Regions from separate parts of the Streptomyces sp. NPDC006743 genome, predicted to be linked through region 2. Evidence: riboswitches for the same ligand, from Rfam matches in the RefSeq annotation. Region 2 holds a riboswitch; each other region holds the start of a gene.
What was found. A riboswitch is a leader RNA that binds a small molecule or an ion and turns the genes downstream of it on or off. The one in region 2 is predicted to bind S-adenosylmethionine.

Region 1 (7,560 bases), on a different contig from region 2:
GCCCACTGCAGCGCCGCACAGATCGTCGACTTCCTCACCGACCAGGTCCCCCAGCCGCGCGCCGCGTGGATCCTCGGCTGCGTGCTGCGCATCGCCGGCGACGACGACGGCGCCCGGTTCTGGTGGCAGTACGCCGCCGGCGCGGATGACGCGCCCGCCTCCTACTGTCTCTACCTGCACCACCTCGCCCGCGGCGACGCCCACGCCGCCGCTCTGTGGCAGACCCAGATCAGCGCCTACGCGGGAGAGGCAGACAGCGCCTCCTTCTACGACCGGGGCTCGCCCGCCTCCGACGTGGTCAACGCCGACACCAGTCTGCCCACCCTGCTGCGGATCCTCAGCCGCCTCACCCCGGCCGGCCCCCGCCGGCACACCCAGACGGCCACCGCGGTCATCCAGTTCGTCTCCCGCGCCGTCACCATCGGCTACGACCGCCACCCCGACCTCGAAATCCCCGCTCCCGGAACGAACTTCGCCGAACTCCTCCAGGTCATCCTTGCCGCGGTCCCCTCCGATCCTGCCGTCCCCGCATCCCCCGTACCGGGGTCTCCTGTCGCGGCGACGGGACGGTCCGAGGAACTGCCCAACAGGACGGCGCCGGAGGCCGTTGACGAACGGGTGCCCGGCGAACAGCAGACCCCCGGCCCGCGGCGCCTCCTGGTGGAAGTCACCGCCGACGACCACGAGTCCGCCCCCCAGTTCTTCAAGGAAGCGAGTGCCGTGTGCTGGAAAGAGGCCACCGACGCCCAGCCCGCCCGCCGCGGCAACGCCCTCGCCTACTACCTGCACCGGTTCCTGGGCACGCGCGTACGTCCCGCGCCGGCGCACTGAAGGCGAAAGGCCGCACCACAGCGGCCAGTCCGGCCCGGTGCGTGCCGAGGACGCGCCCCACGGACCCTGACCGTCGAAGAGCGCGGCCTCTTCCAGCGCACCCCGCTCGGTCACGACGTGGTGCAGGGCTCGGCGTCATCAGCGCGGTCGGCACGACGGGCACTGCGGGATGGCTGACCACGATGGGAAGAGAGGGTGCCAGCTGGTATTAGTGGTGTATGCAGGAAGAAACCGCGCGGTCCGCCATCGACATGTTCCTCTCCTCGTTCAACGCCTCGCACGACCGCTACGTGCCGGCCCTGCTCTCCCAGGCCCTGACCTCCGACGTGGTCTTCTGGGGGCCGTTGGGCCGCAGCGAGGGGATCGAGGCGGTCGAGCGGTTCGTGCTCGACATCCGTCGCCACCCGGCGGGGACCGGCACCATGGTGCGCTGTTCGGCGGTGGACATGCCTGGCGAGTGGGCCCGGTACCGGTGGGCCTTCACCACGCCGGACGGAGGCCCCCGCCTGGCGGGAACGGATGTCGTCCATCTACGGCGGAACCTCCTCGACCAGGTGATCGTCTTCGCGGGGGAGATCAAGCCGTCCGCCTCCTGAGCGGTCCTCCTGGGCCCCGCCCTTCCCCCTGGGACGCCGCCCTTCCCCTTGAACCGGCCGGTTCGGCGCCCCGGGTCATGGGGCGCGGCTCGGGCGAGGACGACGCGACGACGTCCGCGCCACGAGCCCGTTCTTCGGGGTCCTCGATGACCACTGCTGGTGGTGCCGGCCGCGGCCGTGGTGGGGGTCGGCGCGGGGTACCTGGTTCGCCGCTCCGGTGGGTCGTATCCCGCAGCGGCGCTGCGGGCCGGAGCGGCATTCGGAGCCACGCTGGTCGTGGTGGTGACGGTGACCGGGACCCTGGCCGCCGTGGCCGCCCTGCTGCGGTGATCGCGCCGGCTGCTCTCGGCGCTCATGGCGAGGCAGGGACCTTGCCGGACAGATACCGCTGGACCGCCGCGAGTTCACGGTCACGGTCGCGTGCGACACGGGCGAGATCGTCGCCGTCACGGGCGATGGCCGCCTCCTGGTAGGCGGATTCGACCGCGAACCAGACGCCGGCCAGATTCGTCCGCTGCTTGCAGGCGACGTCTGTCCGGGCCTGCGCGAGTTCCGTCTGATCGGGCTCGGGGAGGTCCAACGCGGACAACCGGGCCGAGGCGCTCAGCGGGTCGGCGGCCACGCGGTAACCGTTCCGCTCCATGCACCGCTGCCAGCGGCGGAAGACGTCCGTGACGCGCGGGTCCCGGGACGAAGCGACGAAACTCTCGGCTTTGATGCGGGAGACGATGCCGTCCGCTCCGGTGCCGGGCCCCTGGAGGCCGTCCGACGCCGAGGACCGCGCTCCCAGCGCGCGGTCGGGAGCGCCGTAACACCCGTTCACCGCAACGCGCCGGCCCAGATACTCGGTGATCCGTTCGCCGGTGGTCACGTCGACACCGCTGAGGACGGTCCGCGCCCCGGCGGACAGGGCCGGTGGCTTGGCCTGTGCCCGACCGGCGGTGGCGGCGGACGCAGGTGCGTCGCGAGGCACGTGATAGCCCCAAGTCCGCGCCGTTTCGGGGTCGGTGACACCGTAGCGCCGGAACATCACCGAGTACTGGAGGACTTGTTCGCCCGTGGCGGGGGCGTGACTGACGGGATAGGTGAAGCCGAACCCGCGCATGCAGTCGCGCACCAGCGAGGCCGCCGCCCAGTCGTACCGCGCGGTCTGCGCCGGAGTCAGCATGTACCGCTCGATGGGCAGGTGCAGGGACTGAACGTCCGCGCCGGCGGTGGGCGTGGCCGCGGGCGGGACCTCCTGACCGGGCTGGGCGCGGCCGGAGGTGCATGCCGTCGTGAGGGCCAGCAGGAGCGCGCACGGAGCGACAGGCCGGCAGGCGGAGCGGAAGAACCCCATGGTGTTGTCTCCTTGCCAGGCGGGGCCGCCGGTGGAGCGCGGCCCCGCACCGGATCACATCGGCCGGACGGACCGGGTCAGTGGCCCACGCCCGGGCAACGGGTGTGGTCCGAAATGGCTATGGACGCCTCGTCGTTGCGCAGGTAGTCCTTGAGGTTGCCGCCCTTGCCGGGACTGAGCCAGTTCGAGTTCCCCTGGAAGTCCTGCGAGTACCAGATGCCGACGTTGCAGGCGGAGGAGGCGTTCTCCGCGGAGGCCGCGTTGTTGCGCACGGCCTGACCGGCGCCCGCCGAGCCGTGGCCGTCGGAGGAGAACGTGGCGCCGCTGAGGTTGCGCACGGCGGTGGACTTGGACTTCCAGGCCGCGCCCTCGGCCCCCGGCGAGTAGTAGAGGCAGAAGAAGTACGGGCTGGTCGTCCCGCACCGCACCGGCGAGCTGTTGGTGTTCCAGCCGTCGATCGTGTCGCTGGTGGCGCTGGACTGCCCGGCCAGGACACCGACCAGGGCGAGTGAGGCGGCGGCCGCTGTCCCGAGCCGCGCGACCATGCGCTGTGCATACATGTGGGTTCCTCGTTTCTCCTCGCACCCCGATGAGGCGCGAGAGGGATCAAAGACGGTTCCTGAAGGGGGGAGCGCTTCATGGCGTGCCCGGGTGGCAGCCGTCGGCGCCCGCACGGGCAGGCGAGGCCCCCGCCGGCCGGTGCCGTTCCTCCGGCCGGGAGGGGGCACCTGCCGGGCCCGCTCCATCAGGATTCCTTCGTCGTCCGTGGCCGATCGAGCAGATTCGGGCTGCGCCGAATGGCGGACAAACGGCTTGCCCAGCCCGCTCGTTGGGGCGCGGGCGGCGATCCGGCGGTGTGCCGTCCTGATTCGGTCTGGACCGGACTTGGAGATTCACGAAGGATCACCCTCGGCTCTTAGAGCTGCGAACAAAAGGGGCGCCCGGCTCGCGACGCCCGGCACGCACGCTCGCGGCGTTGCCGAAAGGTCCTGGTAGCTCCGCTACCAGGACCTTCCGGCGCCTTGCGATCGCACGCACCGGACGCCGCGAGCTGACCGGACTCCCCTTCTGTTCGCAGCTCTTACGCACCGGGCACGGGGGGAAGCATGGTCTACCGCATTCACTTCACGGTCGAGGACCTGATGAGGACCCGGGTGGCGCAGCCCTCGCCACTGATGGAACTGGCCGCCGCGGTACGCATCCTGCAGAGCCGCAGCCACCCGGTGCGGTTCGGGGCGTGGAGACACGCCGCCTTCGCCGGCTTGGAGCCCATGGCCCGGATGGTCCTCGACCTGATCCCGCCAGGGGGCTGGGCGCCCACGTTCCTGAGTTCCGCCGGCACGGGCGAGCCGCACGAGCTGCTGGACCGGGCGCGCGCCGCACCCCGTTCCCGGGTCCGCGAGGACCTGGCCCACATAGCGGAACGGCAGCCGCTCCCGCCGTGGGCCCGCCACCTGGCCGACGACCGCGACCTGCGGCGGCGGCTCCACGAGAGCCTGGATCACGTCCACGACGTGCTGCTGTCCCCCCACTGGGCCCGTGTCGTCGGCGAAGCAACGGCCGACCAGGGGATACGGATGCGGCATCTGCTCACCGGGGGAGTGGAAGCCCTGTTCGCCTCGCTCGACCCGCGGCGGATCCGCTGGACGGCACCCGTCCTGGAAGTCGCCATGGTCTCCGGTTTCGATGGCGACCTGTACCTCGAAGGCCGAGGGCTGCTCCTCGTCCCTTCGGTCTTCGGAGCGGACTCGCCCGCCATCGACATCGACGCCGAACCACAGCCCGTGGTGAGGTACCCCGTCGGCCACGGCTCCGCGCCACCCCTCACGACGCCGGTCCGCCCGGCCCCGACCGCAGCACACACTTCACTGAGTTCTCTGATGGGCCGGACCCGCGCCTCCGTGCTGTACGCCATCGCCCAGCACCCCAGCTGCTCGACCAAGGAACTCGCCGCTCTCACGGGCATGACGCCCCCCAGCGCCAGCGAACACGCGACCACCCTGCGCGCGGCCGGACTGATCCACACGGTCCGGCACCGCAACACGGCACTCCACAGCCCCACCCCCATGGGGATCGCCCTGCTCAACTCCGCGCCACGCGCGGGAGTGTGACGGTGCGTCAGAGGAACCGGAACGGCTGAGTCTCCAGTGCCCCGGGTCCGGGCCCGCAGGCCGGACCCGTTCCACCTGGTGGACGAGCATTGACATCCGTTCGGGTCATTGTCTTAACTACGTGCCCAGAACGGTCATGAGTGTCAGCGACAAGCCCTGGCTGGCTGACCGGCAACCCTCGCACCGCGGTGGGGTGCCCCAGGCGACGACCGGACCGATGAGACTTCGGTAAGCGCGAGGCCCACAGGGCCGGAACAGTGACGGTGACGCCATGTACGCAGCTCCCAGGACGGCGACACGCCGCCCGCAGAGCCGCGTGTCGCCGTACCCGACCCCCCTCGTCGTCGATCGCGCCATCGATCTGCTCCGCGTGAACAGCGCACTGTGTACCGCACCGGGCAGCGCCCGCTGCCGGGGCTGACACCTCTCCGCAGCCCCCGCCTCCCCTGACCGGCACCGCCCGAGCGGTGTGCCGTCGTCCTCCACGCCCCCGGTGCCTCGCCGTCGTCCGCGCCTTCGCGCGCCGCCGCGCTTCCGGGGTGTCCCCACCCAGCCGGAGCCCACCATGAGTGAACCCCCTGGCGCCACCGTCACCCTCGCCGAAGCGCCGACCACCGAGGGACGTCAGCAGACCCTCACCGCCCAGCGAGTCCTGCCGCTACGGCGGCCGGGACGCTGGATCGCCACCGCGGCAGTCCTGGTCCTGGTCGCCCAGTTCGTCCACGGACTGGTCTCCAACCCCTTCTACCAGTGGGACCGCTTCGGCTACTGGTTCCTGCGGCCGAACATCCTCGACGGACTCCTCATCACCTGCGAAGTAACCGCCTACAGCGCGGTGCTGGGCCTCCTCGGCGGCATCCTGCTGGCCCTGGCCCGGCTGTCGAGGAGCCCGGTGCTGCGCGCGGTCAGCTGGACCTACGTCTGGGCGCTGCGCTCCATCCCGCTCATCGTGGTGCTGATCTTCCTCTACAACTTCAGCGCCCTCTACAAGACGCTGAGTGTCGGTGTCCCCTTCGGGCCGGCCTTCTTCTCCTTCGACGAGTCCCGGCTCGCCACCGACATGGCCGTCGCCGTCGTCGGCCTCAGCCTCAACGAGGCCGCCTACGCCGCCGAGGTGGTCCGCGGCGGCATCCTCTCCGTCGACCAGGGCCAGCACGAGGCGGCCACCGCGCTCGGTCTGCCGAAGAGCTACCAGTTCCGGAGGATCGTCTTCCCGCAGGCGCTGCGTTCGATCGTCCCGAACTACGTCAACCAGCTCATCGGTCTCGTCAAGGGCACCTCGCTGGTCTTCTACGTCTCCCTGCTGGACCTGTTCGGCACCGCCCAGTCCATGGGCTCCACCTACCCCGGCGACATCGTGCCGCTGCTGCTGGTCGTCACCGTCTGGTACCTGGTCCTGACCAGCGTCGTCTCCGTTCTCCAGTTCTACGTCGAGCGGTACTACGCCCGCGGTGCCACCCGCAGCCTGCCGCCGACGCCGCTGCAGAGGCTCCGCACCGGTCTCGGCGACCTGCGGACCCGCATCCGCCGGGAGGCCGCCGTATGACCGCCAAGACCCTGCAAGCCCTGGCCGCCGTCGAGCCCGCCACCGTGGAAGTGCACGACGTGCACAAGTGGTACGGCTCCCACCGGGTGCTGAACGGCATCGACCTGACCGTCCGCCCCGGCGAGGTCACCGTCATCCTCGGTCCGTCCGGCTCCGGGAAGTCCACCCTGCTGCGGGTCATCAACCACCTGGAGCAGCCCGACATCGGCCACGTCAGCATCAACGGCGAGCTGATCGGCGTGAAGCGGCAGGGCGAGCGGCTGAGGGAGCTGAGCGAGCGGGCCATCCTCACCCAGCGCGCCCGGATCGGCTTCGTCTTCCAGAACTTCCACCTCTTCCCGCACCTGACCGTCCTCGACAACGTGGCCGCCGCGCCGGTCGCCACCGGGAGGCTCGGCAAGCCCGAGGCGCTGGAACTCGCGCGCGAACTCCTCGGCCGGGTCGGCCTCGCCGACAGGACCGGCGCCTATCCACGCCGGCTCTCCGGTGGCCAGCAGCAGCGTGTCGCCATCGCCCGCGCCCTCGCGCTGCGTCCCGGCGTCATCCTCTTCGACGAACCGACCTCCGCCCTGGACCCCGAACTCGTCGGCGAGGTCCTCGCCGTCATCAAGGACCTGGCGACCAGCGGCACCACCCTCGTCATCGTCACCCACGAGATCGGCTTCGCCCGCGAGATCGCCGACCGGGTCGTCTTCATCGACGGCGGAAAGATCGTCGAACAGGGGCCGCCCACCGAGGTCCTCGACAGCCCCCGGCACGAGCGGACCCGCGACTTCCTCGGCAAGGTCCTCTGACACACCGCACCCCGCGACCACCCCACCCCGCTCCCTCACCTGAAGCGACAAGGAACAGCCATGTCTGCCCACGTCACCCGACGCAGCCTGACACGCGGCATCACCGCGGCGACCGCCGTCGCCACCCTCGCCACCGGGCTCGCCGCCTGCGGCGGCGACAGCGAAGCCGCCACGGCGGTGAGCGACACCGCCGGCACGGTCACCGTCGGCCGGCTGTCCAACGGTGCCGCCAAGGAGACCACCTTGAAGGTCCCGGAGGTCAAGTCCATCAGCGCCGAGCTGCCCGCCGCCGTCAGGAAGAGCGGCAAACTGGTGATCGGCTCCGGCACCCTGCCGTCAGGCT
Region 2 (7,560 bases):
TCCTCGACCAGCTCTCCGAGGCCGGGCAGGTGCGCCACCTGCAGTACGGCATCCCGTTCGCCGCCTCCACCCGCGTGCTCTTCTACAACAAGACCCTCTTCTCCCAGGCGGACCTCACCCCGCCCAAGACCTGGGACCAGCTCGCCGCCGACGCCGAGGCGCTGAAGGCCAAGGGCGTGAAGTACCCCTACGCGCTGCCGCTCGGCCCCGAGGAGGCGCAGGCCGAGACGATGCAGTGGCTGCTGAGCGGCGGCGCCGGCTACACCGACGACATCGGCACGTACACCATCAACTCCCCGCAGAACGCCGAGACGTTCACCTGGCTCAAGGACGAACTGGTCGGCAAGGGCCTGACCGGTCCCGTCGCGCCCGGCAAGCTCAACCGCGCCGACGCCTTCGACGCCTTCGCCAAGGGCCAGGTCGGCATGCTCAACGGCCACCCCACGCTGATGAAGAAGGCCACGCAGGCGGGCGTGAAGTTCGGCATGGTGCCGGTGCCGGGCAGGGACGGCACGCCCAAGGCCACCATGGGCGTCACCGACTGGATGATGGCCTTCAAGAAGGGCGGCCACAAGAAGGAGATCGGGGACTTCCTCGACTTCGTCTACAGCGAGAAGAACGTCCTGGACTTCTCCCGCGAGTACGACCTGCTGCCCGTCACCACCTCCGCCTCCGAGGCGATGGCCGCGGCCCCGCAGGACAAGAACCTGTGGCCGTTCCTCCAGGAACTGTCCCTCGCCCAGCTCTACCCGGCGGGCAAGACGTCCTGGGCGCAGGTCAGCGCCGAGGTCAAGAAGCGCATCGGCGGCACGGTCACCCCCGGCGGCGACCCGACGGGCGTCCTCAACCAGCTCCAGACCCTCGCCTCGGAGGCCGAGGCCAGGGAGAACGCGGGCTGAGCCGGCCGGGCCCGGCTCCGCCCGGCGCGTTGTCGGTGGCCGGGGTTACCGTGCCCGTATGGACGTGGACGACGACGCGGGCGGCGAGCGGGAGCCGGGTCTCGGGCTGCGGGAGCGGGAGATCCTCGCCCTGGAGCGGCGGGGCTTCACCGGCCCCGGCCTGAAAGAGCGCGCGATACGCGAGGAACTCGGGCTCTCCCCCGTCCGCTACTACCAGCTCCTCAACGCCCTGCTCGACGACACGCGGGCCCTGGCGCACGACCCGGTGACCGTCAACCGGCTGCGCCGTGTGCGTCAGGCGCGGCGGTCGGAGCGCTGAGCGGCGGCCGCCGAGGAGTGGGCCCGGCCGTGTGTGGATAGGTTCGGCGTATGGGCCACGACACCGACTCGACCAACCCCGCCCCCGACGCCCCCGCCCTGCCGGTGCCCGCCACGCGGGCCGGACGGGACGGGCTCGCCGCGCTGCTCGCGCGGCCGGAGCGCGCGGTGATCGCGCTCGACTTCGACGGCACGCTCGCACCGATCGTGCCCGACCCGGACCAGGCCAGGGCGCACCCGGGCGCGGTGCCCGCCCTGGCCGCGCTCGCCCCGAAGGTGGCCGCCGTGGTGGTGGTCACCGGCCGCCCCGCCGGAGTGGCGGTGCGGCACGGCGGCTTCGCCGGCGTGCCCGGCCTGGACCACCTCGTCGTCCTCGGCCACTACGGTGCCGAACGCTGGGACGCGGCCACCGGCACCGTCACCGCCCCGGCCCCGCACCCCGGCGTCGCCGCCGTCCGCGCCGAGCTGCCCGGCTTCCTGGACCGGATCGGTGCCTGGCAGGGCACCTGGATCGAGGAGAAGGGCCGCTCCCTGGCCGTGCACACCCGCCGCGCCGAGGACCCCCAGGCCGCCTTCGACGCCCTGCGCGAGCCCCTGGCCGGCCTGGCCGCCCGCCACGGGCTGATCGTCGAACCCGGCCGGATGGTCCTCGAACTGCGCCCGCCGGGCATGGACAAGGGCGTCGCCCTCCTGGACCTCGTCCGCGGCCTCGGCGCGGGCTGCGTCCTGTACGCCGGGGACGACCTCGGCGACCTGCCCGCCTTCACCGCCCTGGACAAGCTCCGCTCCGACGGCCTGCCGGGCGTCCTGGTGTGCAGCGGCAGCACGGAGGTGACCGAACTGTCCGAGCGGGCCGACCTGGTGGTCCCGGGCCCCGCGGGGGTGGTGGAACTCCTCGGCGCCCTGGCGGCGCACGCCTGAGCCCCGGGGCCGGCGCGGGCGCCCGGGGCGGTGGAGGACCGGGTCAGCCCGCGTTCAGCTCGTGCAGCTGGTCCAGGAACCACTGGGCCGGCGGGAGCGCGGTGGCCGCCGCGGCCAGGCGGCCCGTCCGTTCGGACCGTTCCGTGCCGGGCATGCTCAGCGCCTCGTGCAGCGCCGCCGCCGTGCCCGCCACGTCGTACGGGTTGACCACCAGCGCGTCCTCGCCCAGCTCGGCGTAGGCGCCCGCCTCCCGCGACAGCACCAGCGCGCACCCCGAGTCGGAGATCACCGGGACCTCCTTGGCGACCAGGTTCATCCCGTCCCGGATGGGGTTGACCAGTGCCACGTCCGCGATCCGGTAGGCGGCGAGCGAGCGGGCGAAGTCGTCCTTGACGTGCAGGACGACCGGCGTCCACCCGGGCGTGCCGAACCGCTCGTTGATCTCCTGGGCAAGCCGCCGCACCTCGGCCGTGTACTCCCGGTAGACGGCGAGGTCCTGCCGTGAGGGGTAGGCGAAGGCGACGTGCACCACCCGTTCGCGCCACTCGGGGCGGTCCTGGAGCAGCTGCCGGTATGCCAGCAGCCCGCGCACGATGTTCTTCGACAGCTCGGTGCGGTCCACCCGGACGATCGTCCGGCGGGCCCCGCCGTCCGGGGCGGCGCCGATCTCCTCGCGCAGCGCCGCCATCCGCTCCTTGACGTCGGCCCGGTGCGAGCGCTCGCGCAGGAACTCCGCGTCCGCGCCGAGCCCGTGCACCCCGACGCGGGTGCCGCCGAGCCCGCCGGCCAGCGCCTCGCAGCACTGCGCGAAGGCGTCCGCCCACCGCTGGGTGAGGAAGCCGAGCCGGTCCGCGCCCAGCATGCCGCGCAGCACCTGCTCGGCGATGTCGTCGGGCAGCATCCGGAAGTAGTCCACGGGCGCCCACGGCGTGTGCGAGAAGTGCCCGATCCGCAGATCCGGCCGGAAATCGCGCAGCATCCCCGGGACCAGCGTGAGGTGGTAGTCCTGCACGAGTACGGCCGCGCCCTCGGCGGCCTCCTCGGCCAGCGCCTCGGCGAACGCCCGGTTGTAGGCCTCGTACGAAGCCCACTGGCGCCGGAACTCCGCGTCGAAGACGGGCTCCAGCGGGGTCTGGTAGAGCATGTGGTGGACGAACCACAGCACCGAGTTGGCGATGCCGTTGTAGGCGTCGGAGAAGACGTCCGGGGCGATGTCGAGCATCCGGACCCGCTGGCCGCCGGTGTCCTCGGCCGGCAGCCGCCGGCCGTCCTCGAAGCGCCGTACGGCCTCCCGGTCGGCGTCGCCGAGCGCGGCGCACACCCAGACCGCGCCCGCGTCCGGGCCGATCGCGGACAGGCCGGAGACCAGCCCTCCGCCGCCGCGTTTCGCGTGCAGGGAGCCGTCCTCGCGCAGCTCGTACGAAACCGGCCCGCGATTGGACGCGACCAGCACTTCGGCACCGTGCGTTGCAGCCATGGTCCTCAACCTAGCCCGGCTTTCGAACGCTCAAACGTACGCGGCGGCGCCCCGCCGGCGCGGCGGGTCCGGTCCCGGCCACCCGCCCGGCGGCGGCCCGCACCCGGGCGCGGTCACCCGGCCGGGGCCCGCGCCGGGTCCCGGCGACGTGCTCCCGCCGTCCGCTTCGGGTCAGGCCACCCGGCGGGCCGCGTACTCCGCGATCTCCGTCATCGGGGGGCGTTCCTCGGTGTCCACCGAGTACGTACGCGGCTCGAAGCCGTCCGCGCCGCGCTCGAACTGCGTGAGCGAGGGGCGGAGCAGGTGGCCGCGGGCCAGGCGGAGCTGGGCCGTGCGGTAGATCGCGGCGGACATCCGCCCGAGCGCCTGCCCGTCCTGGTGGCGGTGGATGCGCTCGCCCACGTCCACCTGGGCGAGCGCGTCCAGGCCGACCAGGTGCAGCGCGTCGACGAGCATGCCCAGCTCGACGCCGTACCCGACCGGGAACGGCAGTTGCTCCAGCAGCGAGCGGCGGGCCGCGTACTCACCGCCGAGCGGCTGCACGAATCCGGCCAGCTGCGGCCAGTGCATGTTGAGCAGCGGCCGGGCCATCAGCTCGGTGACCCGGCCGCCCTGCCCGGCGGCGGTGCCCAGCGGACGGTCGTACATCGCCTTGACCAGCTGCACCTCCGGATCGGTGAGCAGCGGCCCGACGATGCCGGTGACGAAGTCGGCGGAGAACTCCCGCAGGTCGGCGTCGACGAAGCAGACGACGTCCCCGCGGGTCACCAGCAGCGAGCGCCACAGCACCTCGCCCTTGCCGGGCACCGCGGGGATGCGGGGGAGGATCGCGTCGCGGTGCACCACCCGGGCGCCCGCCGCGGCGGCCACCGCCGAGGTCCGGTCGGTGGAGCCGGAGTCGACCACGACGAGTTCGTCGACCAGCGGGACCCGCGCCATCAGGTCGCGGCGGATCACGGAGACGATGTCGCCGACCGTCTCCTCCTCGTTCAGCGCGGGCAGCACGACGCTGACCGAGGAGCCGCTCGCGCGTTTGGCGGCCAGTACGCCGTCGAGCGGCCGATCGGCGACGGACCAGGACCGTGTCCTCAGCCAGCGCTCGACTTCTTCCAGCACGGTCGGTGACTCCTCACTCCTGCTCGGATCGCTGCGGCCCGCTGCCCGGCCCGGATCACATCATCGTGTGATCTGTCTCGCGGTTCGGACGTCCGTCTCGCCCCGTCCTGGCCGTCGGTTACAGTCTTGAACAACGCGGACGACGCTCGCATGCCGGGGTCGCCGCGACCTGCCACCGCGTGATCGCGCGGCAGGACACAACAGCAGGACCACAACCGAATACCGCTCATCCAGAGGGGCAGAGGGACACGGCCCGATGAAGCCCCGGCAACCCTCCAGCCGGTCTCGTACCGACGGATCGCTGTACGTCAGCCGTCCGCTCGCCACCGCGGGGCTCCCGGCTAGGGAAGGTGCCAAATCCGTCTCACGGCGAGATGCGTCGTGAGGAAGATGAGGAGAAAGGGCCTCGCCTCCATGGCTGTGCAGACAGTTGCCACCAGCACCGACACCCCCTCCGTCGATCTCGGCCCCGCCGCCGCGCTCAGCTGCCGCGAGTGCGGCCACCGCGTGCCGCTGGGCCCGGTCTTCGCCTGCGAGGAGTGTTTCGGCCCGCTGGAGATCGCCTACGACTTCTCGGGCCACGACACCGAGGAACTGCGCAAGAGGATCGAGGCCGGTCCGGCGAACATCTGGCGCTACGCCCCGCTGCTGCCCGTCCCCGCCGACGTGGCCGGCAAGCCGAACCTCAACCCCGGCTGGACCAAGCTCGTCCAGGCGGACCACCTCGCCGCCGAGATCGGCGTCGACACCGGCAGGCTCTTCGTCAAGGACGACTCCGGCAACCCGACGCACTCCTTCAAGGACCGGGTCGTCGCCCAGGCCCTGGAGGCCGCGCGCGCCTTCGGCTTCACCACCCTGTCCTGCTCCTCCACCGGCAACCTGGCCGGTGCCGTCGGCGCCGCCGCCGCCCGCGCCGGCCTGCGCTCGTGCGTGTTCATCCCGCACGACCTGGAGCAGGGCAAGGTCGTCATGGCCGCGATCTACGGCGGCGAGCTCGTCGGCATCGAGGGCAACTACGACGACGTGAACCGGTTCTGCTCCGAGCTGATCGGCGACCCGGCCGGCGAGGGCTGGGGCTTCGTCAACGTCAACCTGCGGCCGTACTACGCCGAGGGCTCCAAGACGCTGGCGTACGAGATCTGCGAGCAGCTCGGCTGGCGGCTGCCGGACCAGATCGTCGTCCCGATCGCCTCCGGCTCGCAGCTCACCAAGGTCGACAAGGGCCTGCGCGAGCTGATCGCGCTCGGGCTGGTCGAGGACAAGCCGTACAAGATCTTCGGCGCGCAGGCCGAGGGCTGCTCGCCGGTGTCCACCGCCTTCAAGGCCGGGCACGACGTCGTCCGGCCGCAGAAGCCGGACACCATCGCCAAGTCCCTCGCCATCGGCAACCCCGCCGACGGGCCGTACGTGCTGGACATCGCGCGCCGCACCGGCGGAGCGGTGGAGGATGTGACGGACGCGCAGATCGTCGACGCGATCAAGCTGCTCGCCCGCACCGAGGGCATCTTCGCGGAGACCGCGGGCGGTGTGACGGTCGGTGTCACGAAGAAGCTGGTCGAGGCCGGCGTCCTCGACCCGACGAAGACCACCGTCGTCCTGAACACGGGTGACGGCCTGAAGACCCTGGACGCGGTGGCCGGCACCGGTCTGACCGCCACCATCCGCCCGACCCTGGACTCCTTCCGAGAGGCTGGCCTCGCATCATGAGCGTGACCGTTCGCATCCCCACCATCCTGCGCACCTACACCGGCGGACAGGCCGAGGTGAGCGCCGAGGGCGCCACGCTCGCCGATGTGATCTCCGACCTGGAGAAGAACCACACGGGCATCGCCGCGCGCGTCCTGGACGACCAGGGCAAGCTGCGCCGCTTCGTCAACGTCTACGTCAACGACGACGACGTGCGTTTCGAGCAGGGCCTCCAGACCGAGACCCCGGACGGCGCCGGCGTCTCGATCATCCCGGCGGTCGCCGGCGGCTGACCATTACCGTAGGTAATGTCGATCACCGAGCGTGCCGTGAATTGCCCCCTCCGCGAGAGAAGCGGAGGGGGCAATTCCATGTGATTGAGCGCGGTAGAGTTGGGGAACACGCCCCGGATCTTCCGGATGAGCGCCTGTGGATTCCTGCCGCCCGCCGATGAGAAGCAGCCAAAATGCGCGGGTATTCTGCGGCATTTGCCTTGTTTTGCGGGGCCCGACTTGCCCGGGGATCGACTGAATTCTCGTCACATTCCGGACCGCTCCCGCCCGGAATTCTCGTCCGATTGACCTGTTGCAGACGGCAGTTGGACAGATACATTCAGCCGCGGTCGACGCGTTCCGGCGCACGCCCCCGATCCACGGGGGGTGAGGTCTGACCCGGATCCGCGAAGTGCGGATCTGTGCAAGGGCCAGTAATAGGGGAGTTAGGCATGGCTCAGGGCACCGTCAAGTGGTTCAACGCGGAGAAGGGGTACGGCTTCATCGCGGTCGACGGTGGTGCGGACGTCTTCGTCCACTACAGCGCGATCCAGATGGACGGCTACCGCACGCTGGAAGAGGGCCAGCGGGTCGAGTTCGAGATCTCGCAGGGTCAGAAGGGCCCGCAGGCCGACATGGTTCGCGTCACCGCCTGAACGTACGTCACACGAAGGGCCCACACCTCCACGGGGGTGTGGGCCCTTCGTCCGTTCCCGCCCGCGCCCCCGGCCGCCCGCCCGCGCCCCCGGCCGCCCGCCCGCGCCCCCGGCCGCCCGCCCGCGCGCCGGCCCGCACGCCCGGCCGCCCGCGTGCCCGCGCTCCCGCCCGACCGGCAGGCCCCCGTCCGCCCCCGGCTGATCCCGTCCGCGCG
Region 3 (7,560 bases), on a different contig from region 2:
TCTACCAGGTCGGCTGCGCAAGCTGCCACGGCACCGGTGGTCAGGGCACCACTGACGGTCCGTCCCTGGTGGGCGTGGGCGCCGCCGCAGTCGACTTCCAGGTCGGCACCGGCCGTATGCCGGCCCAGCAGCCGGGCGCTCAGGTCCCGCGCAAGAAGGTCATCTACACGCAGCCCGAGATCGACCAGCTGGCGGCGTACATCGCCTCCCTGGGTGCCGGCCCGGCCGTGCCCACGAAGAACGAGTACAGCCCCCAGGGCGCGGACATCGCCAAGGGTGGTGAGCTGTTCCGCACCAACTGCGCCCAGTGCCACAACATCACCGGCAAGGGCGGTGCGCTCACGCACGGCAAGTTCGCGCCGGACCTCGCGGGCGTCGACCCGAAGCACATCTACGAGGCCATGCAGACCGGCCCGCAGAACATGCCGTCGTTCCCCGACACCACGATGTCCCAGAAGAACAAGAAGGACATCATCGCGTACCTGAACGCGGTCAACGGCGACCAGACGGAGAACCCCGGCGGTCTGGAACTGGGCGGCCTCGGGCCGGTCAGTGAGGGCCTGTTCGGCTGGATCTTCGGGCTGGGCGCCCTGATCGCCGTCGCCGTGTGGGTCGCCGCCCGGACCGCAAAGGCCAAGAAGTCATGAGTAGCCAAGACATTCCAGAAGAGAACCTGCCTGCCGAGCAGGGCACGGCGCACGGCGCCGTAGGGGTCGCGGACGACAAGAACCCGTTCGCCGACCCGGGCCTGCCGCCCCACGAGCACCGGATCCAGGACATCGACGAGCGGGCCGCCAAGCGGTCCGAGCGTGCCGTCGCCCTGATGTTCACGGTGTCGATGCTGGCCACCGTCGGCTTCATCGTCTCGTACGTGACCATCCCGAACGACAAGTCGATCTACGTCTTCCCGATCGGGCACCTCAGCGCGATGAACTTCGCGCTGGGCCTGACGCTGGGCGTGGCGCTGTTCTGCATCGGCGCGGGCGCGGTCCACTGGGCCCGCACCCTGATGTCGGACGCGGAGGTCGCCGACGAGCGTCACCCGATCGAGGCGTCCCCCGAGGTCCGTGCGAAGGTCCACGCGGACTTCAAGCAGGGTGCCAAGGAGTCGGCGATCGGCCGCCGTCCGCTGATCCGCAACACCATGCTGGGCGCCCTCACGCTGGTGCCGCTGTCCGGGCTGTTCCTGCTGCGCGACCTGGGCCCGCTGCCCAAGGAATCGCTTCGCCACACCATGTGGGCGAAGGGCAAGCGCCTGGTCAACATGAACACCAACCAGCCGATGCGTCCCGAGGACATCGCCGTCGGCTCGCTCACCTTCGCCAAGCCCGACGGCCTGGAGGAGACGAGCGAGGAGTTCCAGCAGGAGATCGCCAAGGCGGCCCTGATGATCGTCCGGCTGCAGCCGGACAACATCAAGGACAAGCGCGAGCTGGAGTGGTCGCACCAGGGTGTCGTGGCCTACTCGAAGATCTGCACCCACGTCGGTTGCCCGATCTCCCTGTACGAGCAGCAGACGCACCACGTGCTGTGCCCGTGCCACCAGTCCACCTTCGACCTCTCCGACGGCGCCCGAGTCATCTTCGGCCCGGCCGGTCACGCCCTGCCGCAGCTGCGCATCGGCGTGGACAGCGAGGGGTACCTCGAGGCGCTCGGCGACTTCGAGGAGCCCGTCGGTCCTGCATTCTGGGAGCGCGGATGAGTACTTCAGCGAGCAACCCGTCCCGCGCGCGCGGGAAGGCACCGGCCGGCGAGAAGCTCGCCGACTGGGCCGACGGCCGGCTGGGCATCTACAGCCTGGCCAAGGCCAACATGCGCAAGATCTTCCCCGACCACTGGTCGTTCATGCTGGGTGAGGTCTGCCTCTACAGCTTCCTGATCATCATCCTCACGGGTGTGTATCTGACGCTGTTCTTCCACCCGTCGATGAACGAGGTGGTGTACCACGGCAGCTACGTCCCGCTCCAGGGACAGCTGATGAGCGAGGCGTTCAACTCGACCCTGCACATCTCCTTCGAGGTGCGCGGTGGTCTGCTCATCCGGCAGATCCACCACTGGGCCGCGCTGATCTTCCTCGCGGGCATGTTCGTGCACATGATGCGTGTGTTCTTCACCGGCGCGTTCCGCAAGCCGCGTGAGGTCAACTGGATGTTCGGCTTCCTGCTGTTCGTCCTGGGCATGTTCACCGGTTTCACCGGTTACTCGCTCCCGGACGACCTGCTGTCCGGCACCGGTGTCCGTTTCATGGAGGGCGCGATCCTGTCCGTGCCGATCGTCGGCACGTACATCTCGTACTTCCTCTTCGGCGGCGAGTTCCCCGGTCACGACTTCGTGGCCCGGTTCTACTCGATCCACATCCTGCTGCTGCCGGGTATCATGCTCGGCCTGGTGGTCGGCCACCTGATCCTGGTCTTCTACCACAAGCACACGCAGTTCGCGGGCCCCGGCAAGACCAACAACAACGTCGTCGGCATGCCGCTGCTGCCGGTCTACATGGCCAAGGCCGGAGGCTTCTTCTTCCTGGTCTTCGGTGCCATCGCGGCCATCGCGGCGATCGCGCAGATCAACCCGGTCTGGGCCATCGGCCCCTACCGTCCGGACCAGGTGTCCACCGGCGCCCAGCCCGACTGGTACATGGGCATGGCCGAGGGTCTCATCCGTGCGATGCCCGGCTGGGAGATCAACTTCTGGGGCCACACGCTGGTCCTGGGCGTGTTCATCCCGCTGGTGCTCTTCGGTGTGGTCCTCGCGGTCATCGCGCTGTACCCGTTCATCGAGTCCTGGGTCACCGGCGACCGGCGCGAGCACCACATCCTGGACCGTCCGCGCAACGTCCCGACCCGTACGGCCTTCGGTGCGGCGTGGATCGCCTGGTACTTCGTGCTGCTGGTCGGCGGTGGAAACGACCTGTGGGCCACCCACTTCCACCTGTCGATCAACGCGATCACCTGGTTCGTGCGCATCGCGTTCTTCCTGGCGCCGATCGTCACCTTCGTCGTCACGAAGCGGATCTGCCTCGGCCTGCAGCGCCGGGACAAGGACAAGGTGCTGCACGGCCGCGAGTCCGGCATCATCAAGCGCCTGCCGCACGGTGAGTTCATCGAGGTCCACGAGCCGCTCAGCCAGGAGCAGCTGTACACCCTCACGGCCCACCACCAGTACGAGCCGGCCGAGATCGGCCCGACGGTCGACGAGAACGGTGTCGAGCGCAAGGTCGGGGGTACGGAGAAGCTGCGCGCCAAGCTCAGCAACGCGTACTTCGGTGAGGACAGCCAGATCGCGAAGCCGACCGTCGAGGAGTACAAGGAGATCACGAGCGGCCACGGCCACCACTGATCACTGACCCCTGAGCGTCGCCACGCCAGGCCGAAGGGCCCCGTCCTCCCCCAAGCTCAGAAGAGCAGGGGGTGCCCCAATCCCGGACGGGGCCCTTCGCCGTGCCCGGGGCTGGATAGGGTGGACATCGGTACGAGAGATAGCGTCCGGGAGCCCCGGGCACCGATTCAGGAGCGGCTTATGAGCGCTGTGACCCCCGCTGGAGGCGACACCGCGGCGGGCCGTTCCTGGCCCCGGATGCTGAACGGTCTGCTGGAGGGCCGGGACCTGGTCGCCGACGACACCGCCTGGGCCATGGACCGGATGATGGGCGGCGAGGCGACCGACGCCCAGATCGCGGCCTTCGCGGTGGCCCTGCGCGCCAAGGGCGCCACCGTCGAGGAGATCACCGGCCTCGTCCGCACGATGTACGAGCACGCCAACGTGATCCAGGTGCCCGGCGCCACCGTCGACATCGTCGGCACCGGCGGCGACGGCGCCAAGACGGTGAACATCTCCACCATGTCCTCGATCGTCGTCGCGGGCACCGGCGCGAAGGTCGTCAAGCACGGCAACCGGGCAGCGTCCTCCGCCTCCGGCGCCTCCGACGTCCTGGAGAAGCTCGGCGTCAACCTCGACCTGACGCCGCGGCGGGTGGTCGAGGTCGCCGAGGAGGCCGGGATCACGTTCTGCTTCGCGGTGAAGTTCCACCCGGCGCTGCGCCATGTGGGCGCCGCCCGCGGGCAGTTGGGCATCCGCACGGTGTTCAACCTGCTCGGTCCGCTGACCAACCCGGCCAAGGTGAAGGCCCAGGCGGTCGGCGTCGCGGTGGCGCACGAGGCGCCGATCGTGGCGGGCGTCTTCGCCGAACGCGGCAACTCCTCCCTGGTCTTCCGCGGCGACGACGGGCTCGACGAGCTGACCACCACCGCGACCTCGCGGGTGTGGATCGTCCGGGACGGCAAGGTCACCGAGGAGGCCTTCGACCCGCGCGACGTCGGCCTGGACCTGGTGCCGGTGGAGGCGCTGCGCGGCGCGGACGCCTCCTACAACGCCGAGGTCGCCCGCCGGCTGCTGGAGGGCGAGAGCGGCCCCGTGCGGGACGCCGTCCTGCTGAACTCGGCGGCGGCCCTGGTCGCCCTGGAACCGGGCTCGGGGACGCTGGCGGAGCAGATCCGGGCCGGGATGGAGAAGGCCGCCGAGTCGATCGACTCCGGGGCGGCCCGGCGCACGCTGGAGCGCTGGGTGGCCGCCAGCAACGCCTGAGCCGTGCGGCGCGGCGCGGGGCGCGGTCCACGATCCGGACCGCGCCTTGCGCCGGGAAGATCGTGTGGCAAGATGTTGGACCAGGTCATGAGTGACAGCCATGTGGCCCCGGCCGGCTGTCCGGCAACCCTCCGTCCGTGGCGGGGTGCCCCGGGTGAAGACCAGGTCGTAGGCAGCGAGGTCTACGGCAAGCGCGGACCCCTCGCATCACCAGGGGTCCTGGTCGTACGAGGGAGCCTTCCGTGAGCAACCGAATGCGTTAGGGCGACCGGCCCCGAGGCCGCAGAGCCCCGCCTCCGCACACCTCTTCTCACTCCACCACGCTGGAGCCCTGTCCGCTCGCGTGGTGGATTCGCCCTGCTTTCACGGGAGTTCACCCATGTCTGTCTCCACCGTCGCCGCCGACCAGTCCGTTTGTGCCCCGCTGCCCGTTCTGGGACGGGATGTGACCGTGCCGCTGGTGACCGGCGGCGAGGTCACCTACGCGGCCCTCGACTACGCGGCCAGCGCCCCCGCGCTCCAGCGGGTCTGGGACGACGTGGCCGCGTACGCCCCCTACTACGGCAGTGTCCACCGCGGGGCCGGCTACCTCTCGCAGCTCTCCACCGACCTGTTCGAGAACGCCCGCCGCACCGTCGCCGGGTTCCTCGACTGCCGCGCGGACGACCAGGTGGTGTTCACCCGCTCCACCACCGACTCCCTCAACCTGCTGGCCCGCGCCGTCCCGGCCGACTGCCGGGTGTTCGTCTTCGAGACCGAGCACCACGCGTCCCTGCTGCCCTGGCGCGACGCGCAGGTGACCTACCTCAACGCCCCGCGCACCCCGGAGCAGGCCGTGGCGACCCTGGAACGGGCGCTGGCCGACCGCGAGCCCCACGGCCCCGCCCTGGTCTGCGTCACCGGCGCCTCCAACGTCACCGGCGAGCTGTGGCCGGTGCGGGAGCTGGCCGCCGCCGCCCACGCGCACGGTGCCCGGATCGTCCTGGACGCCGCCCAGCTCGCCCCGCACCACCCGGTGTCGGTCAAGGACCTCGACGTCGACTGGGTCGCCTTCTCCGGGCACAAGCTGTACGCCCCCTTCGGCTCCGGTGTGCTGGCCGGGCGCGCGGACTGGCTGCGGGAGGCCGAGCCGTACCTCGCGGGCGGCGGCGCCAGCCGCCGGGTGACGCGGCGCGCGGACGGGGGAGTGGAGGTGCAGTGGCACGACAGCGCCGCCCGCCACGAGGCCGGCTCGCCGAACGTCATCGGCGCCTACTCGATCGCGGCGGCCTGCAAGGCGCTGACCGAGGCCGGGTTCGACACGCTGGTGGCCCGCGAGCAGTACCTCATCGGCAAGGTGCGCGACGGGCTGGCCGGGGTGCCCGAGGTGAAGGTGCTCTCCCTGTTCGGGGACGACGCCCCGCGGGTCGGCGTGCTCTCCTTCGTGGTGGCGGGCTGGAACAGCTCGCACTTCGCCGCCGCGCTCTCCGCCGAGTACGGCATCGGGGTCCGCGACGGCCTGTTCTGCGCCCACCCGCTGGTGCGCACCCTGCTCGGCAGCGACCCGCAGACCCAGGGCGAGTGCGGCGCCCCCGAGGCCGCGCCCGGCGAGAAGTCCCTCAACGCCATCCGCGTCAGCTTCGGCGCCGGCACCCCCGACGAGCACGTGGAGCGCTTCGTGGCGGCGGTGCGGGAGCTGGTGGCCGAGGGCGCGAAGTGGACGTACCGCACCGAGGACGGCCGCTGCGTGCCCGCCGTGTGAGGACCCGCGTCCCGTGGCCGGTGACGAGCCGGCGCTGTGCCGCGGGAGGCCGCGGCGGACGGTGCTCCGGGGGCGGCGGTCGGACGGTCAGGAGTCCAGCCCGATCGCGAACGCCGCCTCCAGGTCGTGCTGCGAGTACGTGCGGAAGGCGACGTGCGTGTCCGTGGCCTCCACGCCGGGGATCTTGCTGATCCGGCCGGGGATGATCTCCGCCAGGTCCTCGTGCCGGCCCACCCGCACCATGGCGATCAGGTCGTAGGTGCCGGTGACGGAGAAGACCTCGCTCACGCTCTCCAGCGAGGCGATCCGCTCGGCGATCTCGGGGATCCGGTCCACGCTGGTCTTGATGAGGACGATCGCGGTGATCACGGCTGGTTCTCTCCCTCGGGGGCCGGAGCAGGGGTGGCCTTCACTCTAGTCGGCCGCCCGAACCTGGCCCACGCGTAGCCGAAGCCGAGCGCGAAGCCGATGACGTGGGCCAGGTAGGCCACGCCGGGCCCGTCGGGGGCCCGGCCGGCGGCCAGCCACTGCAGGGCGGCCCAGAAGGGCAGGACGACCCAGGCGGGCAGGCGCAGCGGCAGGAAGAAGAGGAACGGCAGCACGCTGGTGACCCGGGCCCGGGGGAACAGGTAGAGGAAGGCGCCGAGGACCGCCGAGATCGCCCCCGAGGCCCCGACCAGGGTCTGGCCGGAGTCCGCGTGGGCGCCGGCGTACCCCAGCAGGGCCAGGTAGCCGCAGCCGAGGTAGAACAGCGTGAACTCGACGCGGCCCAGGCGTTCCTCCGTCAGCGCGCCGAAGACGTGCAGGAAGAGCATGTTGCCGAGCAGGTGCACCCAGCTGCCGTGCACGAACAGGGCCGTGGCGGGGGTGAGCGCGGCCCGGGCGGAGCCCGTGAACAGGTCGGCGGGGATCACGCCCCAGCGCCGGAAGTAGGCCTGCTGGGCCTGGAGCAGGGTGTCCCCGGTGCCGTGGGCGGGGAGGAGTCCGGCGGCCGGGCTGATCGCGAAGGCGGCGCAGCACAGGACGATCAGGGCGGTCGTCACCGGCGCCGATGTGGACCGGACCGCCCTGAGTGCCCTGACCGTCCGGGCGGCCACCGCGTTCCTGGAGCTGATCATGTGTACAGAGCATGACGTAACAGGACGCATCCGCACACACCGCCTCGCCGCCGTGGACAGCCGGGCGCCGAGTGGCCTCCAGGCCGTAGGGTTACGAGCCGGCGCACCGGGGAAGCCGGC

Region 1: it holds a riboswitch for S-adenosylmethionine, as region 2 does, so the genes downstream of both, ABZ719_RS00070 (amino acid ABC transporter permease) here and thrC (threonine synthase) in region 2, are expected to answer to the same signal.
Region 3: it holds a riboswitch for S-adenosylmethionine, as region 2 does, so the genes downstream of both, ABZ719_RS02335 (aminotransferase class V-fold PLP-dependent enzyme) here and thrC (threonine synthase) in region 2, are expected to answer to the same signal.

The regions. Positions count from the first base shown of each region.
Region 1 is NZ_JBEYJA010000001.1:12,520-20,079, reverse strand. It holds gene ABZ719_RS00100 (hypothetical protein) at 1-831, shown strand, start outside; gene ABZ719_RS00095 (nuclear transport factor 2 family protein) at 1,050-1,427, shown strand; gene ABZ719_RS00090 (hypothetical protein) at 1,587-1,757, shown strand; gene ABZ719_RS00085 (hypothetical protein) at 1,780-2,766, opposite strand; gene ABZ719_RS00080 (hypothetical protein) at 2,844-3,326, opposite strand; gene ABZ719_RS00075 (MarR family transcriptional regulator) at 3,873-4,877, shown strand; SAM riboswitch class IV at 5,010-5,118, shown strand; gene ABZ719_RS00070 (amino acid ABC transporter permease) at 5,443-6,423, shown strand; gene ABZ719_RS00065 (amino acid ABC transporter ATP-binding protein) at 6,420-7,217, shown strand; gene ABZ719_RS00060 (transporter substrate-binding domain-containing protein) at 7,278-7,560, shown strand, end outside.
Region 2 is NZ_JBEYJA010000004.1:188,661-196,220, reverse strand. It holds gene ABZ719_RS05475 (extracellular solute-binding protein) at 1-899, shown strand, start outside; gene ABZ719_RS05470 (DUF3263 domain-containing protein) at 958-1,218, shown strand; gene otsB (trehalose-phosphatase) at 1,269-2,138, shown strand; gene ABZ719_RS05460 (trehalose-6-phosphate synthase) at 2,182-3,615, opposite strand; gene ABZ719_RS05455 (glucosyl-3-phosphoglycerate synthase) at 3,787-4,731, opposite strand; SAM riboswitch class I at 4,955-5,128, shown strand; gene thrC (threonine synthase) at 5,146-6,438, shown strand; gene ABZ719_RS05445 (MoaD/ThiS family protein) at 6,435-6,710, shown strand; gene ABZ719_RS05440 (cold-shock protein) at 7,142-7,345, shown strand.
Region 3 is NZ_JBEYJA010000002.1:185,428-192,987, forward strand. It holds gene ABZ719_RS02315 (c-type cytochrome) at 1-647, shown strand, start outside; gene ABZ719_RS02320 (Rieske 2Fe-2S domain-containing protein) at 644-1,702, shown strand; gene ABZ719_RS02325 (ubiquinol-cytochrome c reductase cytochrome b subunit) at 1,699-3,336, shown strand; gene trpD (anthranilate phosphoribosyltransferase) at 3,517-4,581, shown strand; SAM riboswitch class IV at 4,665-4,781, shown strand; gene ABZ719_RS02335 (aminotransferase class V-fold PLP-dependent enzyme) at 4,961-6,322, shown strand; gene ABZ719_RS02340 (Lrp/AsnC ligand binding domain-containing protein) at 6,410-6,691, opposite strand; gene ABZ719_RS02345 (rhomboid family intramembrane serine protease) at 6,688-7,440, opposite strand.